Regions from separate parts of the Arthrobacter sp. R3-55 genome, predicted to be linked through region 2. Evidence: riboswitches for the same ligand, from Rfam matches in the RefSeq annotation. Region 2 holds a riboswitch; the other holds the start of a gene.
The links. Region 2 has a riboswitch for glycine ahead of gcvP (aminomethyl-transferring glycine dehydrogenase). Riboswitches for the same ligand answer to the same signal wherever they lie in the genome.
Positions count from the first base shown of each region.

Region 1: another riboswitch for glycine. It lies ahead of gcvP (aminomethyl-transferring glycine dehydrogenase); the one in region 2 lies ahead of gcvP (aminomethyl-transferring glycine dehydrogenase).

Region 1 covers NZ_CP096423.1:161,816-169,688, forward strand. Annotated here, with positions in the region: gene M1D51_RS00805 (Re/Si-specific NAD(P)(+) transhydrogenase subunit alpha) at 35-1,231, shown strand; gene M1D51_RS00810 (NAD(P) transhydrogenase subunit alpha) at 1,231-1,647, shown strand; gene M1D51_RS00815 (NAD(P)(+) transhydrogenase (Re/Si-specific) subunit beta) at 1,644-3,017, shown strand; gene M1D51_RS00820 (hypothetical protein) at 3,102-3,356, shown strand; gene M1D51_RS00825 (amino acid-binding protein) at 3,385-4,299, opposite strand; gene mscL (large conductance mechanosensitive channel protein MscL) at 4,451-4,909, opposite strand; glycine riboswitch at 5,157-5,255, shown strand; gene gcvP (aminomethyl-transferring glycine dehydrogenase) at 5,415-7,873, shown strand, end outside.
Region 2 covers NZ_CP096423.1:3,731,748-3,739,620, forward strand. Annotated here, with positions in the region: gene M1D51_RS17040 (L-serine ammonia-lyase) at 1-50, opposite strand, end outside; gene gcvH (glycine cleavage system protein GcvH) at 463-849, opposite strand; gene gcvT (glycine cleavage system aminomethyltransferase GcvT) at 885-2,018, opposite strand; gene gcvP (aminomethyl-transferring glycine dehydrogenase) at 2,032-4,878, opposite strand; glycine riboswitch at 4,931-5,057, opposite strand; glycine riboswitch at 5,059-5,156, opposite strand; gene M1D51_RS17060 (TetR/AcrR family transcriptional regulator) at 5,250-5,789, opposite strand; gene M1D51_RS17065 (MFS transporter) at 5,863-7,416, shown strand; gene M1D51_RS17070 (cyclodeaminase/cyclohydrolase family protein) at 7,481-7,873, opposite strand, start outside.

The DNA.
Region 1 (7,873 bases), 1.2 Mb from region 2:
AGAGTCCGGGAGAGTTCGGGAAGAGGGGTGGCGGGTGAAAGCAGGCATTGCGCGCGAGGCGCTCGACGGCGAGCGACGTGTGGCCGCCACGCCGGAAACGGTCAAGCAATTGGCGGGCCTGGGCCTTGAAGTGGAAATCGAATCCGGGGCCGGATTAGCCGCCGGACACAGTGACGATGAGTACGGCCGAGCAGGCGCCTCCGTGGTGCAGTCCCTGGATCTGGGGGCCCTGGATGTTTACTGCCACGTCCGTCCCATGACACCGTCGACGGCGGGAGCCCTCCGCCGGGGGTCGGTCACCGTGGGTTTGGGATCACCGTCCTCGGAATTGCCCACCGTGCGCGCGCTCGCCGCCGGCGGGATCACGTCCTTTGCCCTCGAACTGGTTCCCCGGATATCCCGCGCCCAATCCATGGACGCCCTGACGTCCCAAGCCTTGGTGGCGGGGTATCGGTGCGTCCTTGAGGCGGCCATGCGCCTGCCCCGGTTCTTCCCGCTGTATATGACCGCGGCGGGGACCATCCCACCAGCCCGGGTGCTGGTGCTGGGCGCAGGTGTTGCCGGCTTGCAGGCAATTGGAACTGCGAAACGGCTCGGCGCCCGGGTCTCCGCTAACGACATTCGACCCGCCTCGGCAGACGAAGTAGCGTCCATGGGCGGGACGTTCATCAAACTGGACCTCGAAAACGCTGAGGCCTCCGGTGGATACGCCCGGGAACTCAGTGCAGACCGCGGCGCCTTGCAACGGGCACTCCTGACACCGCACGTTGCCCAGTCGGACGTGTTGATTACAACGGCCGCGGTTCCCGGCAGGCGCGCACCCCTGCTGGTTAGCCGGGACATGGTGCAGGGCATGAAACCGGGCTCCGTGGTGGTGGACCTGGCTGCCGAATCCGGCGGCAACGTTGAGGGAAGCATCCCGGGGCAGGACATTCCCGTCCCCACGGCCGACGGCCAAGGCGTTGTCACACTGGTGGGGATCAAGGACGCTGCCTCCGCGATGCCCGCAGACGCCTCCCGCCTCTACGCCAAGAACGTGGCCAACCTGCTGGCCCTGATGACCCGCGACGGCGTGGTCAGCCCGGACTTCGATGACGAAGTAGTGGCGGGTACTTGCCTCACGCACCTCGGCGAAGTCCGGCACCCACCCACCGCGGAGGCACTCACGGCGCTCGCAGGCGAGACAGCACCCTTTGGCTCTACCCGCCCCGGAACTGAAGGAGTGCGCTGATGGATGGCATGAGCCTGTTGACGATCACTGTGCTGGCAGTGTTTGTGGGCTTCGAGGTTGTTTCCAAAGTCTCCAGCACCCTGCACACGCCCCTCATGTCCGGGGCCAACGCGATCCACGGCATCATCCTGGTGGGCGCCATCATCGTTGCCGGGCAGGCCGCAGATCCGTGGGTTCTGGCGGTCGCCCTTTTGGCTGTAGTCCTTGCCACGGCCAACCTCGTGGGCGGGTTTGTGGTGACCGACCGCATGCTGGAGATGTTCCGCGGAAGGCAGCGGCCGCCGTCGAACGTTGGTGCGGGCAGCCCCGGAAGCACTGGCAGCCCCGGCAGCGCGGGCAGTCCCGGCAGCGCTGGCAGCCCTGGTTCCGGAGGTGGCACCCCGCGGGACGCCGCGGCTAAGGAGCGCCGTCCGTGACCCTGCTCAACCCCACTTGGACTGCACTCCTTTACCTGGCCGCAGCCGCGTGCTTCATCCTCGCCCTCAAGGGCCTCAATTCACCACGTACCGCGCGGCGCGGGAACCTGATTGGAGCCCTCGGCGCCCTGGTGGCCGTGGTCACGGTGTTCCTCTCCGTCAAGCTGGACAACATCCCCTGGATACTGGGAGCCATCGCCGTCGGTTCCGGCGTGGCAGCGCCCGTGGCCCGCAGGGTGCAGATGACGCAGATGCCCCAGCTCGTGGCACTCTTCAACGGTGTAGGTGGTGGGGCTGCGGCACTCGTGGCGTTGCTGGAACTTTCCCACACAGATGAGCCCTGGGTTCGACTGGCCATCGTTTTCACGCTGCTGGTGGGTGCCGTGTCATTCGCCGGTTCCGGGGTCACTTTTGCCAAGCTTCAGGGGCTTATGACCACCAGGCCTGTGACCTTCCCCGGCCTGCCCGTCCTGATGGCCGTGGTGCTGTTGGCTGCCGTGGGAGCCGGGGTTGTGGTGATCCTGAATGGCTCGCTCGTGCTGGCGTTGGTCCTGTTGGTTTTGGGTCTGGTTGCCGGAATCCTGTTGGTGCTGCCCGTAGGCGGTGCCGATGTTCCGATTGTCATCTCCCTCCTGAATGCCTTCACCGGCTTGGCAGTCGCGGCATCGGGGCTGGTGCTGGGCAATGTACTCCTTCTTGTGGCCGGCACGCTGGTTGGGGCGTCGGGCACCATCCTGACCCGGGCCATGGCCGCGGCGATGGGGCGAAGCGTTGCCGGCATCATGTTCGGTGCCTTCAAGGGCGGCTCCACGGCCGGGTCCACAGCCGTGAGCGAACGGCCGGTTCGATCCTCCAGTGCAGAAGACGTGGCAGTGCTGCTCGGTTATGCGCAGCGGGTCATTATTGTGCCGGGATACGGCCTGGCGGTCGCCCAAGGGCAGCACACCGCAGCCGAGCTCGCCTCAGCCCTGGAAGCGCGGGGGATCGAAGTCGACTTCGCCATCCATCCGGTGGCAGGAAGAATGCCGGGGCATATGAATGTCCTGCTGGCTGAAGCCAACGTGCCCTACGAGTCGCTTAAGGAAATGGGCGAGATCAACTCCGAGTTCAAGACTGCCGATGTTGCCTTGGTGGTGGGCGCCAACGACGTCGTCAACCCTGCCGCGAAGACCACCCCTGGCTCGCCCATCTACGGAATGCCCATCCTTGAAGTGGCCGACGCCCGGCAGGTGGTGTTCCTCAAACGCTCCATGCGCCCCGGGTTTGCCGGTATTGAAAACGAACTCCTTTACGAACCGCAAACCACCCTGCTGTTCGGAGATGCCAAGGATTCCCTGACCAAGGTCCTGGGCGCAGTGAAGGGACTCTAGCGAAAGTCCCCCGAATCGCGTCATGTACTGAGCCGTGGCGGCACAAGTCTTTACAGGAAGCTTGTAACGGCTAGGAGTAATGACGTGCAGGACAGTAAGAAGAAGCCGACACCCGGGCCGCGCTTCGCCGAAGCAGAAGGCCGGGCTGTGACCAATTGGCGGATCCTCGTGGGCCAAACGGTCCAGGTGTGGCGGTACAACGAGGTTGTGGACCAGGGCTGCGTGGAGTCCGTGACCTACGACGGCAGGGTGCTCTGGCTTGCCCAAAGCGGGCCCATAGAGCGGCGCCTGGTGGAGAAAGAACGCGGAACCGGTCTCCGGATACGGATGCTGGACTGAACGCTTTTCCGGGCCGAACGGCGCAATCCTAGGCTGACTTCACGCTGCTCAAGAAATTCGAAGAAGACTGAGCAGCCGGAGTGTGCGCCAAAATCTCCGCGAGCTCAGCCAGCCTGTGTGCACGCGCGGACTCTGCGGGCGAGAACGGCTCGCCCGGCCGCGAAAAGACCAACGGACCGTGCCAGGCCGTTGGGATCTTGAGGATGTCAGTTGAGGGCCCGACGCCGGTAGCCGCCTGGGGTGCGGACCGCTCGGGGTCCATGGGGTCTACTTTGGCGGAAAGAAGTTCGGCCACGGCGAGTGGAAGTTCCTGCGGGTTTACGGCCACACGGGTGGCGAGGCTCAGTGCTTTGGTTTGACCGTCGGCCATGGCCAACGCGGTGGTGGGCCAAACGTGCGACTCAAGCCCGCCGCCGTCGTGCAGTGCCTTCAAAAGATCCAGCTCGGTGACTTCACCGGGGGCAGAAAGGACAAATTCATCCATCACCGTTCCGCCGGGGTCAGTGGCGGCATGGCCAGTCCCAGTGATGGGGTGGATGTGAAGGCTGAGGATGTTGCTGTTCAGCTTGGCCAGGGCGTGGGTGACTTTTTGCAGCGACCCCGGCTGATCAGGCAGTACGGTCCGCGCGCGCCACAAAGAAGGTGCCATGTTCAAAGTGCGTCGGTGGCGGAGGGCCGGCGCGTGCAACCATCGCCGGAGAACCTTGGAGGCCGAAGGCTCGGCCACCCAGATGACCAGCACGGTGGCGGTGACCGCGAGGAGCAGAACCTTGGCCACATACGGCAGCTGGGTTCCCACCACGGCAGCATGAACCAGCAGTTCAATGGGAAGCATCACTGCAATGTTCGCAAGAGTGAGCCGGGCCTTGGGCGGTTCGGGCAGCTGACCGCAGGCATCACAAAGGAGATCCGCGGTGACGGGAGTGCTCGGGTTGCGCTTCATGATTTCATGCTGCCCTGCCACTGTTTCGGGCCGATTGCCTGAGCGTCACGTTCCGGGGGCGGGCAGGTTTCTGCGGATGCGCCATAACGCAAGAACCCGGCGTCCTCGTGGGAGAACGCCGGGCTCCGGCCAAGCAGCACGGATGCTGCGCTTAGCGGGTGCGGTCGGAATCGAAGTCCGGGTCCGAGGCCTGGCTTGCGTTGCGCGCGGCAGCGGCATCCTTGAGGAGATCGCGGATTTCGGCAAGAAGGGCGGTGTCCGCAGGCAGCGGCTCTTCCTCGGGTTCCTCAGTGGAGAGGCGGTCCTTGACCAGGGAATTGATCTTGTTCATGGGCGCCACGAAGATGAAGTACACCACGGCAGCGGTGATCACGAACGTCACCAGTGCGGTCAGTACGGCGCCGAAATCGACGAACGTTGCCGGGTTGTTCTCCCAGATTTTGAAGCCCAGGCCCTCGGCATTCATGCCGCCGGCGGCTGCGATCACGGGATTGATGATGTGGTTGGTGAAAGCTCCGACGAGTGCGGTGAACGCACTGCCGATAACTACGGCGATAGCCAGCTCGATCACGTTGCCGCGAAGTATGAAGTCCTTGAAACCCTTGAACATGGATGGTCCTCCGAATAGGTGCAATGTCTGCCTCCAGCAGAGATCAAACTACCACTCGGTGGTTTCCAGCTGGTGTACCCGGGATGTGGAAGAGGGTTGGCGGGAAGGGGCCGGGATGTGGAAGAGGGTTGGCGGGAAGGGGCCGGGATGTGGAAGAGGGTTGGCGGGAGTAGCTGCACCTTGCTTGCGCTTTTTCGCGGGAAGCGGCTATGGTGTGAAGCGTGTCACGAAAGTGACGCAACGCTTTTGATCTGCGGCGGGAGAGTCCTGCCGGTACATCCAGTCAGGCGCCGTAGGAGCAAATCCTCCCCAGGAATCTCTCAGGCCCATGTACCGCCGCGGTTAGGCAACTCTGGAAAGCAGTCCGGGTAACCGGGCTCACCGACGGTGCAAGCAGACGGCATGTGGAAACACAGTCTGCGGAATCTCTCAGGTCCAATACAGAGCGGGGAGGAACCCCACATCATCGTGGCGCTCACTGGGCGCCTGAATCATGGAGTTCCTCTTGACTGTTCAATCAACCCCCACCGCCTTCGCGGACCGGCACATCGGCGCCCGCCGTCAAGCCGACGTTGACACCATGCTCAAGGCCATCGGCTACGACTCTGTCGACGGCTTGGTAGATGTCGCGGTCCCCGATTCCATCCGCCAGGAAACGGCCCTGAAGTTGCAGGACGCCCTCACTGAGGTGCAGGTCCTCAGCGAGCTCCGAAAGCTCGCATCCAAGAACAAGACCGCCGTCCAGATGATCGGCCAGGGCTACTACGACACCGTGACGCCACCGGTGATCCGCCGCAACATCCTCGAAGCTCCCGCCTGGTACACGGCCTACACGCCGTACCAGCCCGAAATTTCGCAGGGCCGTCTTGAGGCGCTGCTGAACTTCCAGACCATGGTGCAGGATCTCACGGGGCTGCCGGTTGCCAACGCGTCGTTGCTGGATGAAGCGACCGCCGTGGCCGAGGCAGTGCTGCTGATGCGCCGCGCAAACAAGAACAAGACGGTCAAGGACGGCAAGACTGTCCTGGACGCGGACCTCCTCCCGCAGACCATCGCGATCGTCAAGGGCCGCGCCGAGGCCCTCGGCTTCGAGGTGGAAATTGCCGACCTCAGCGACGGCCTTCCCGACGGCGACATCAACGGCATCGTCCTGCAGCAGCCAGGTGTGTCGGGTCGCGTGTTCGACCACTCCAGTGTCATTGCTGAAGCGAAGGAACGCGGCGCACTGGTCACGGTTGCCGCGGATTTGCTGGCGCTCACCCTCATCACGCCCCCGGGCGAACAAGGTGCGGACATCGCCGTCGGGACTGCGCAGCGCTTCGGCGTCCCGCTGTTCTTCGGTGGCCCGCATGCGGCCTACATGGCCGTCCGCGAAGGCATGGAGCGCACCCTTCCCGGCCGCATCGTTGGTGTTTCCAAAGACAACGCCGGCGTCCCTGCTTACCGCTTGGCGCTGCAGACCCGCGAGCAACACATTCGCCGCGAGAAGGCCACCTCCAACATCTGCACGGCGCAGGCACTGCTGGCGATTGTGGCTTCGATGTACGCGGTTTACCACGGCCCCGAGGGCCTGAAGGCGATCGCCGAGACCGTCCACGGCCATGCCCGCACGCTCGCAACCGCACTGCAGAAGGCAGGCCGCGAACTCGTCTCCGATGCCTTCTTCGACACCCTCACCGTCCGTGTTCCCGGCAAGGCAGACAAAGTCATCGCCGCTGCCGAAGCCCGCGGCATCAACCTGCGTCTCATCGACGCGGACACTGTGGGCGTTTCCGTTGATGAAACCACGACGCCGGAGGTCCTCTCCGCGGTTGCCGTCGCCTTTGGCGCCGGCCCGGTGGGGGACGCGGCCGGGTTCGAACTGCCCTCCGGGGTAGTCCGCACCTCCGATTTCCTGCAGCACCCGGTGTTCAACACGCACCGTTCCGAGACGCAGCTGTTGCGCTATATCCGCAAGCTGTCTGATCGGGACCTCGCACTGGACCGCACCATGATTCCGCTGGGTTCGTGCACCATGAAGCTGAACGCCACCGCCGAGATGGAAGCCATTTCCTGGCCCGAGTTCGCCTCGATCCACCCGTTCGCTCCGGACCACCAGACAGCGGGCTGGCGCGAGCTGATCGAGGACCTGGAAGCTGACCTCACGGAGATCACCGGCTACGATCAGGTCTCCATCCAGCCCAATGCCGGGTCTCAGGGAGAGCTCGCGGGCCTGTTGGCCATCCGTGGCTACCACCTGTCCCGCGGCGATGAGCAGCGTAACGTCTGCCTCATTCCTGCCTCAGCCCACGGCACCAACGCGGCGTCCGCTGTGCTGGCCGGGATGAAAGTTGTTGTGGTGGCCACGGCTGCGGACGGCACCATCGATCACGCCGACCTGACCGCCAAGATCGAGGCCAATAAGGACGTCCTGTCCTGCATCATGATCACCTACCCGTCCACGCACGGTGTGTACGACGCCGACGTCCGGGAAGTTTGCGATGCCATCCACGCAGCCGGCGGCCAGGTGTATGTTGACGGAGCCAACCTGAATGCACTGGTTGGGTTGGCCCAGCCGGGCAAGTTCGGCGGGGACGTGTCCCACCTGAATCTGCACAAAACCTTCTGCATCCCCCACGGTGGCGGCGGTCCGGGCGTTGGTCCTGTGGCGGCGAAAGCCCACTTGGCGCCGTTCATGCCGGGGGACGCGAATAAAGCGGCACATGAAGACGGGCACGGCGTGGCCATTTCCGCTTCGCGCTACGGTTCTGCCGGCGTGCTGCCGATTTCCTGGGCGTACGTGAAGCTCATGGGTGGTCAGGGGCTGACGGAAGCAACCAAGTCGGCTCTTTTGGCAGCCAACTACGTTGCTTCCCGGCTGGATGAGCACTTCCCGGTTTTGTACACGGGCGAAGGTGGCCTCGTGGCGCACGAATGCATCCTGGACCTCCGCGAACTGACGGCCAGGACAGGCGTCACCGCTGA
Region 2 (7,873 bases):
CTCGACGGACCAATACCCACGGAAAACAGATCGAAAACACCAACAGCCATGGTCGGGATTCCTTAATACAGTTTGAAACGGTCCGGCAGATGGTCCTGCCGGATGGCCTACCCCGCTTGTGGCGGAGATCGACCGAAGCACGACGCCGGATGGCCCCCAAAGGCGGCAACCCGGCGTCGCAATTTTATTCAGTTCTACAAATCCCACGCTACGCCCATGCGTCCGTGGGTGGGCCACATGGCCAACGCTCATCGGACGGCGTTCCCCGATTCGGGGATTCGCTGCCAAACATGCCGTGCGCACGGCACCCCCAGCAGCAAACCCACGAATCGGCCGGTGCACTTGGGGTCGGCGTGCGGAAGCGGGCGTCCAAGGGAGCATCGCATCCGCCCAGCGGGTGCCTATGCGACCGAGCCCGCGGAGGACGCCAACCCCAAGGGGCCGCCAGCTAAGAGGAAGGGCTTAGGAGAGGTCTCCGCCATTCTTGGAGGCGTATTCCTCGGCGGAGAGCAGCGGGCCGTCGGACTCGGCGGCGACCTTGAACAGCCAGCCGGCGCCGTAGGGGTCGTTGTTGATCAGGGCCGGGTCCGATACAACGGCGTCGTTGATCTCCGTGACCTCACCGGTGACCGGCGAGTACAAGTCAGAGACGGACTTGGTGGACTCAACCTCGCCGCAGGTCTCGCCAGCGGTCACCGTGGAGCCAACCTCGGGCAGGTCAACGTACACAATGTCACCCAGAGCGTCGGTGGCAACCTCGGAAATACCGACGGATACCGAGTTCCCTTCGCCGCGGGAAACCCACTCGTGCTCGTCGGAGTACTGAAGTTCGGGCGCTACTTTGGGCATTCTGTTTCCTTTACGTGTGGTGATGAAACCGGGAGTTACTTTTGGCGCTTGTAGAACGGCAGGGCAACGACTTCGAATGGCTCAGACTTACCCCGCAGGTCAATGTCCAGTGCGGTGCCAAGCCCTGAATGCTCGACGTCGACATACGCCAACGCTACCGGGTAACCGAGCGTGGGGCTCGGCTGACCGGACGTGACTTCGCCAATCACTGCGCCGTCCTTGAGGACCGGGTAGTGGCCTCGGCCGGCACGGCGGCCCAGGCCCTTGAGGCCAACGAGCTTGCGTCCGCTGGTGGAGCCTGCGCCATCTGCCTTGAGGGCAGCGAGTGCGTCCTTGCCGACGAAGTCGCCTTCCTTGGACAGAGCCACCACCGGTCCGAGTCCTGCTGCGAAGGGGTTGCCTTCGCGGGAGAGCTCGTTTCCGTAGAGCGGCATGCCGGCTTCCAGGCGCAGGGAGTCGCGGGAAGCCAGGCCGGCGGGAGTGAGTTCGCCGTCTTCGGCAGCGTCGGCAATGGCCTGCCACAGGGCTGCTGCGGATTCGTTGGCCACAAAGATCTCAAAGCCGTCTTCGCCTGTGTAGCCGGTGCGGGCCAACAGCAGTTCCTGCGTGCCGCCGTCGAACGTGAACGGGACATCAACCGCGGCGTAGTACTTCAGGTCGGTGACCGTTGCGTGCTGTTCGGCGGGCACCAGGCGGAGGAGGATCGATTCGGCCAGCGGCCCCTGAACGGCAATCAGCGAGGTGTCAGCGGATGCGTCCTCAACGACGACGTCGAAACCGGCAGCGCGCTCCAGAAGGGCCGAGGCAACAACCGCAGCGTTTCCGGCGTTCGGTACCACGAGGAACTTCTCCTCACCGCGACGGTAGGCGATGAGATCATCGATGATGCCGCCGTCTTCCTGGCAGATCAGCGAGTACTTGGCTTTGCCGATTGCCATGGCGGAGATTTTGCCCACCAGGGCGTAGTCCAGGAAAGCTGCTGCCTCGGGGCCGGTGACCCAGACTTCGCCCATGTGGGAGAGGTCGAACAGGCCTGCGGACTTGCGGACAGCATGGTGCTCAGCCAACTCAGAGGAGTATTTGAGCGGCATCTGCCAGCCACCAAAGTCGGTGAAGGACGCGCCGAGTTTCTTGTGCTCTTCGTAAAGAGCTGTGTAGTTCTCTGTCATTTTCCGGAACCCCTTAGTTCTCGAAGTCTTCGATCGGCGGGCAGGAGCACACCAAGTTGCGGTCACCTGCCGCGCCGTCGATACGGCCGACCGGCGGGAAGTACTTGTCCTGCTTGAGGTGGTGGACCGGGAAGGCAGCCTGCTCGCGCGGGTACGCCCGGTCCCAATCGGAACTTACGACGGCGGCTGCCGTGTGGGGTGCGCGGCGAAGCGGGGAATCCTGCACGGAGAAGTCGCCGTGAGCAACCTGCTCAATCTCGGCACGGATGGTGATCATAGCTTCGATGAACCGGTCGATCTCGGCAAGGTCCTCCGACTCGGTGGGCTCCACCATCAGGGTTCCGGCAACCGGGAACGCCAGGGTGGGGGCGTGGAAGCCGAAGTCGATGAGCCGCTTGGCAACGTCTTCAGCAGTGACGCCGGTCTTGGCCGTCAGCTCGCGGAGGTCCAGGATGCACTCGTGGGCCACCAGTCCGCCTTCGCCGGTGTAGAGGACCGGGAAGTGCTCGTTCAGGCGGGATGCGATGTAGTTCGCAGCCAGCAGCGCCGACTTGGTTGCCTCGGTGAGGCCCTGGCCACCCATGAGCTTCACGTAAGCCCAAGAGATGGGCAGAACGCCGGCGGAACCGAAACGGGATGCCGAAATCGGGACGTCGTTGCCTTCGGTCCAGGAAGCTGCATCGCCGGGCATGAACGGTGCAAGGTGCGCCTTGGCAGCAACCGGGCCAACGCCGGGTCCGCCACCGCCGTGGGGGATGCAGAAGGTTTTGTGCAGGTTCAGGTGGGATACGTCGCCGCCGAACTTGCCCGGCTGGGCGAGCCCAACCAGGGCGTTGAGGTTTGCGCCGTCAATGTAGACTTGGCCGCCGGCCTCGTGGATGGCGTCGCAGACTTCGCGGACGTCGGCATCGTACACACCGTGCGTGGACGGGTAGGTGATCATGATGGCCGACAACACCTCGCGGTTGGCCTCGATCTTGGCGGCAAGGTCCGCGTGGTCGATCGTGCCGTCGGCGGCCGTGGCCACCACTACAACCTTCATGCCGGCCAGCACTGCCGAGGCTGCGTTGGTGCCGTGGGCGGAAGCGGGAATGAGGCAGACGTTACGCTGCTCGTCGCCACGGGACAGGTGATAGCCGCGGATGGCCAACAGGCCCGCGAGCTCGCCCTGGGAACCGGCATTCGGCTGGATGGACACTTGGTCGTAGCCGGTGATCTCGGTCAGCTGGGATTCGAGGTCGGTGATGAGTTCGCGCCAGCCCTCGGTCTGGGAATCCGGAGCGAACGGGTGGATGGAGGCGAATTCCGGCCAGGAGATGGCTTCCATCTCTGCGGTGGCGTTGAGCTTCATGGTGCAGGAACCCAGCGGGATCATGGTGCGGTCCAGCGCGAGGTCGCGGTCCGAAAGCTTGCGGATGTAGCGCAGGAGCTGGGTTTCGGAGCGGTGCGTGTTGAACACCGGGTGCTGCATGAAGTCGCTGGTGCGCTCCACGGAAGCTTCAAGCGCGAGACCTTCAGCGGCGTCAGCAACCGAAGCGCCGAAGACCGCCGCGACGTCAGCAACAACCTCGGAAGTGGTGGTCTCATCAACAGAGATACCAACAGTGTCAGCGTCAACGCCTCGCAGGTTGATGCCCTTGGCCTCGGCAGCAGCGACGATCTCTGCAGCCTTGCCCGGGACGCGGACGGTGATGGTGTCGAAGAAGGAACCGTGAAGGACCTCGACGCCGGCAGCCTTCAGTGACGCCGCGAGGGTGCGGGCGTGACTGTGGGCGGTCTCGGCAATCGCCTTCAAACCCTCCGGGCCGTGGTAAACGGCGTACATGGAAGCCACGATGGCCAGCAGGGCCTGCGCGGTACAGATGTTGGATGTGGCCTTCTCGCGGCGGATGTGCTGCTCGCGGGTCTGCAGCGCCAAGCGGTAGGCGGGGACACCGGCGTCGTCCTTGGAAACGCCCACCAGACGGCCGGGCATGGAACGCTCCAGGCCCTTCTGAACGGCCATGTAGGCCGCGTGCGGGCCGCCGAAGAACAGCGGAACACCCAGGCGCTGCGCGGAACCAACGGCGATGTCCGCGCCCTGCTCGCCCGGAGGGGTGATCAGCGTCAGCGAGAGAAGATCGGCAGCGACGGTGACCAGCGCACCGCGTTCCTTGGCATCGGCAATGACGGCGGAGTGATCGAATACGCGGCCGGACACGCCGGGTTGCTGGAGAACGACGCCGTTGATGGCACCTTCCGGAAGGCCGAGGGAGAGATCCGCGACCTCAACCTCGAAGCCGAGTGCTTCGGCGCGGCCCTTGACGATCGCGATGGTCTGCGGGAGGCAATCGGCGTCGAGGACGGTCTTGCCGTCCTGGGCAGCCTTGTTCTTGTTGGCGCGGCGCATCATCAGGACGGCCTCGGCAACGGCGGTTGCTTCGTCAAGCAGGGAGGCGTTGGCGATCGGCAGGCCGACCAGGTCCTGGACCATGGTCTGGAAGTTCAGCAGCGCTTCGAGGCGGCCCTGCGAGATTTCCGGCTGGTACGGCGTGTAGGCCGTGTACCACGCCGGGGATTCCAGGATATTGCGGCGGATCACCGGCGGCGTCACGGTGTCGTAGTAGCCTTGGCCGATCATCTGGACAGCGGTCTTGTTCTTGGAGGCGAGCTTGCGCAGCTCAGCGAGGACCTCGACTTCGCTCAGCGCGTTCTGCAGGGTGAGGGCAACGTCCTGGCGGATGTCGTTCGGGACGGCGGTGTCGACCAACGAATCGACGGTGTCGTAGCCGACGGACTTGAGCATGGTCTCAATGTCGGCCTGGCGGCGGGCGCCAATATGCCGATCGACGAAGGTGGTGGAGGCAGAACTAACCGTCACGAAGGAACTCCATTACTTGGGCGGCGTTTGGGTACGCCACAGCGGTTGGGTTCCTCCCCGCTCTGTATTGGACCTGAGAGTTTCCGCGCGTTGCGTGAACAACCATCGCTTGCACCGTCGGTGAGCACAGCGCTCATTCACCCTGAGGTGGGCTGATTGCCTGCTGCTTTCCAGAGTTGCCTTGCCGCGGCGGTGCGTGGGCCTGAGAGATTCCTGGGGAGGGTTTGCTCCTACGGCGCCTGCATCACTTGCTTGCAGGACTCTCCCGCCGCAGATCAAAGGCATGTTCAGTTATGTATGGGCACCGTGTAGGGCACGCCACAAGGGTTAATTGTCCTACGTCACGGGCGCCGCCGCAAATGGACGGCCTGCTACTTCCGCAACCGATCAAGGACACCAAGCAGGATGTCGACGTCGGCCTCCCGCCCGGCATTGCCACCCTCCTGCCCGCCTTCGAAGATGGCATTGAAATACAGGCCGTCACCCATATAGCTGACGGCTTTGGCGACGTCCGGACCAACGTCCTCCGCCAGCACGTCCAGCCAACGCTGCTGGATGGCGGCAAACCTCCGGCGCGTTTCCTCATGGGCCACCTCGGCCAGTCTGGTGGCAGCGACGAACGCCCGGTCCATGGGCGTATCCGCCCAGAGCGATGACCGGATGAAGTAGGCGGCCGAACCATCGGGCGCCGCCTTCATCAGCGCGGTGTCTTCATCGGCGAGCAAGTCCAGACGCTCCAAAAGCGCTGTGATCAGCGCTTCCTTGTTGGGGAAGTGGTAGAGCAGCCCGCCCTTGGACACCCCTGCACGCTTGGCAACGGCGTCGAGGGTGGCAGCCCGCTCCCCCACCTCTATCAGGAGGGCTTCGAAGGCATCCAGGACTGCGTCCCGGGCAACTGGTTTTCGTGGCATGTGTCCATCATTCCCTAAAGCTTCACTGGGGTTACATTTGAAACTGTACCGTCTGGACGGTACAGTAAATGACATGTACTCGCCGTCCTCAACCCAAGCACCCCGTTCCGCTGATCCCCTCAAGGGCCAAGCAGCACCGTGGCGCGACTGGACGGCACTGGCACTGCTGATGTTTCCGGTGCTGCTGGTGGCCGTCGACAACACCGCGCTCACCTTTGCCTTGCCTGAAATCGCCCGCTCTTTGGACGTGGGCGGCGTCCAATTGCTGTGGATCGTTGACGCATACCCGCTGGTTCTTGCCGCGTTGCTGGTGTCGATGGGCAACCTGGGCGACAGGATCGGACGACGGCGGCTGCTGCTGGTCGGCAGCACAGGCTTCGCTGCGGTTTCGGCTGCTACAGCTTTTGCACCCTCCGCTGAATGGCTCATCGCCGGCAGGGCCGGCCTTGGCGTCTTTGGCGCAATGCTGATGCCGTCAACCCTGTCCTTGATCCGGAACATCTTCACCGATCCCAACCGGCGCCGGCTTGCCATCGCCGTCTGGGCTGCCGGGTTCTCGGGCGGCGCAGCCCTTGGTCCGATCTTCGGCGGCTGGCTGGTGGAGCACTTCTGGTGGGGCGCAGTCTTCCTGGTGGCAGCTTTCCTTCTCCTGCCGCTGCTCGCCTTCGGCCGGGTCCTGATTCCCGAATCCAAGGACGCCAACCCCGGACGCGTGGATGTGCCCAGCATCGTCCTGTCCGTGGTCACCATGGCTCCGTTCGTCTACGGCATCAAGGAATTCGCAGTCCATGGTTTCGGGGCATCCGCGGCCGCGTTCATGGGCTTCGGCCTGGTGATGGGCATTCTGTTTGTGCGTCGCCAGCAGCGGATCCAGAACCCCATGCTGGACGTTGCCCTTTTCAAGAACAAGGTGTTCAGCACGGCAATCGTGGCGAACGTGTTGTCACTGTTCTCCATGACGGGCTTCATCTACTTCTTCGCCCAGCACCTGCAACTTGTTGAAGGCCAATCCCCCATGGAGGCCGGCATCGCAATGATTCCTGCCCTCCTGGCAACTGTCATCGCCGGCCTGCTGGTGGTGCCGCTGGTCAAGCGCGTCCGCCCCGGATACGTGGTGGCCGCGGGCTTGACGCTCAGCGCCGTGGGCTACTTGATTGTGGTTGTTGGCGATCACGGCAGCGGACCCGTGTTCCTGTTGTCGGCGCTGACTGTCCTGGCAGTTGGCGTGGGTGCCGCGGAGACCATCTCCAACGATCTCATCCTGGCTTCCGTGCCGGCCGACAAGTCCGGAGCCGCCTCGGCCATCTCCGAGACCGGCTACGAACTGGGATCGCTCCTGGGAACGGCTGTACTCGGATCCATCCTCACTGCTTCCTACCAGCACAACCTCGTGATTCCAGACGGCGTTTCCTCGCAGGCAGCCGGAAAGTCCGCGGAAACACTCGCCGGCGCTGTTGACGCAGCGTCCGCCCTTCCGTCGCCATTGTCGGAGGCGCTGACGGTCGCCGCCCGGACGGCTTTCGAGTCCGGCGTCCACATCACAGCGGCGATTGGGCTGGTATTGATGGCCGGAGCTGCGGTGCTCGCCGCCGTCGTGCTTCGCCGTGTGCCGAAGGCGCAGAAGTAGGTACAGCGCCGTTGCGGGGCCCGCTCTGCGCGATTCTCTGGGAATTTGGCACGCATATCGGGCCTCACACGGCTTCGGTCGGCGCCGCTTTCTTGTCGACGCCGGCGGCCAGTTCATCGATCCTGTCCAGGGCGTCGGTGAGCCGGGTGACCGTGGTCCAGAGTTCCGGATGCCGGTCCCTGACTTCCTCGAGGGTGGTGCCGGCCGAGGTCAGGGAACCGAGGTCGAAGCTTACGTTGGTTCGGGCTCCTGCAATAGCTGCCCGGAGGGCTCCGAAACCCACCACGACGTCGGCGATCAGCGCAGGGTTGCCGTGCGAAGCGAGCCATGCGAGGTCTTCAATGGCACGGATGGCCCGCTCCCCCAAGACCGCTGACGCTTTGGCGGCATCAACGGAGGCCTGATGGATTGCGGCGTCGCGCTCCGGCCCGGGATCGAGGCGGAAGGCGGCGCCGAA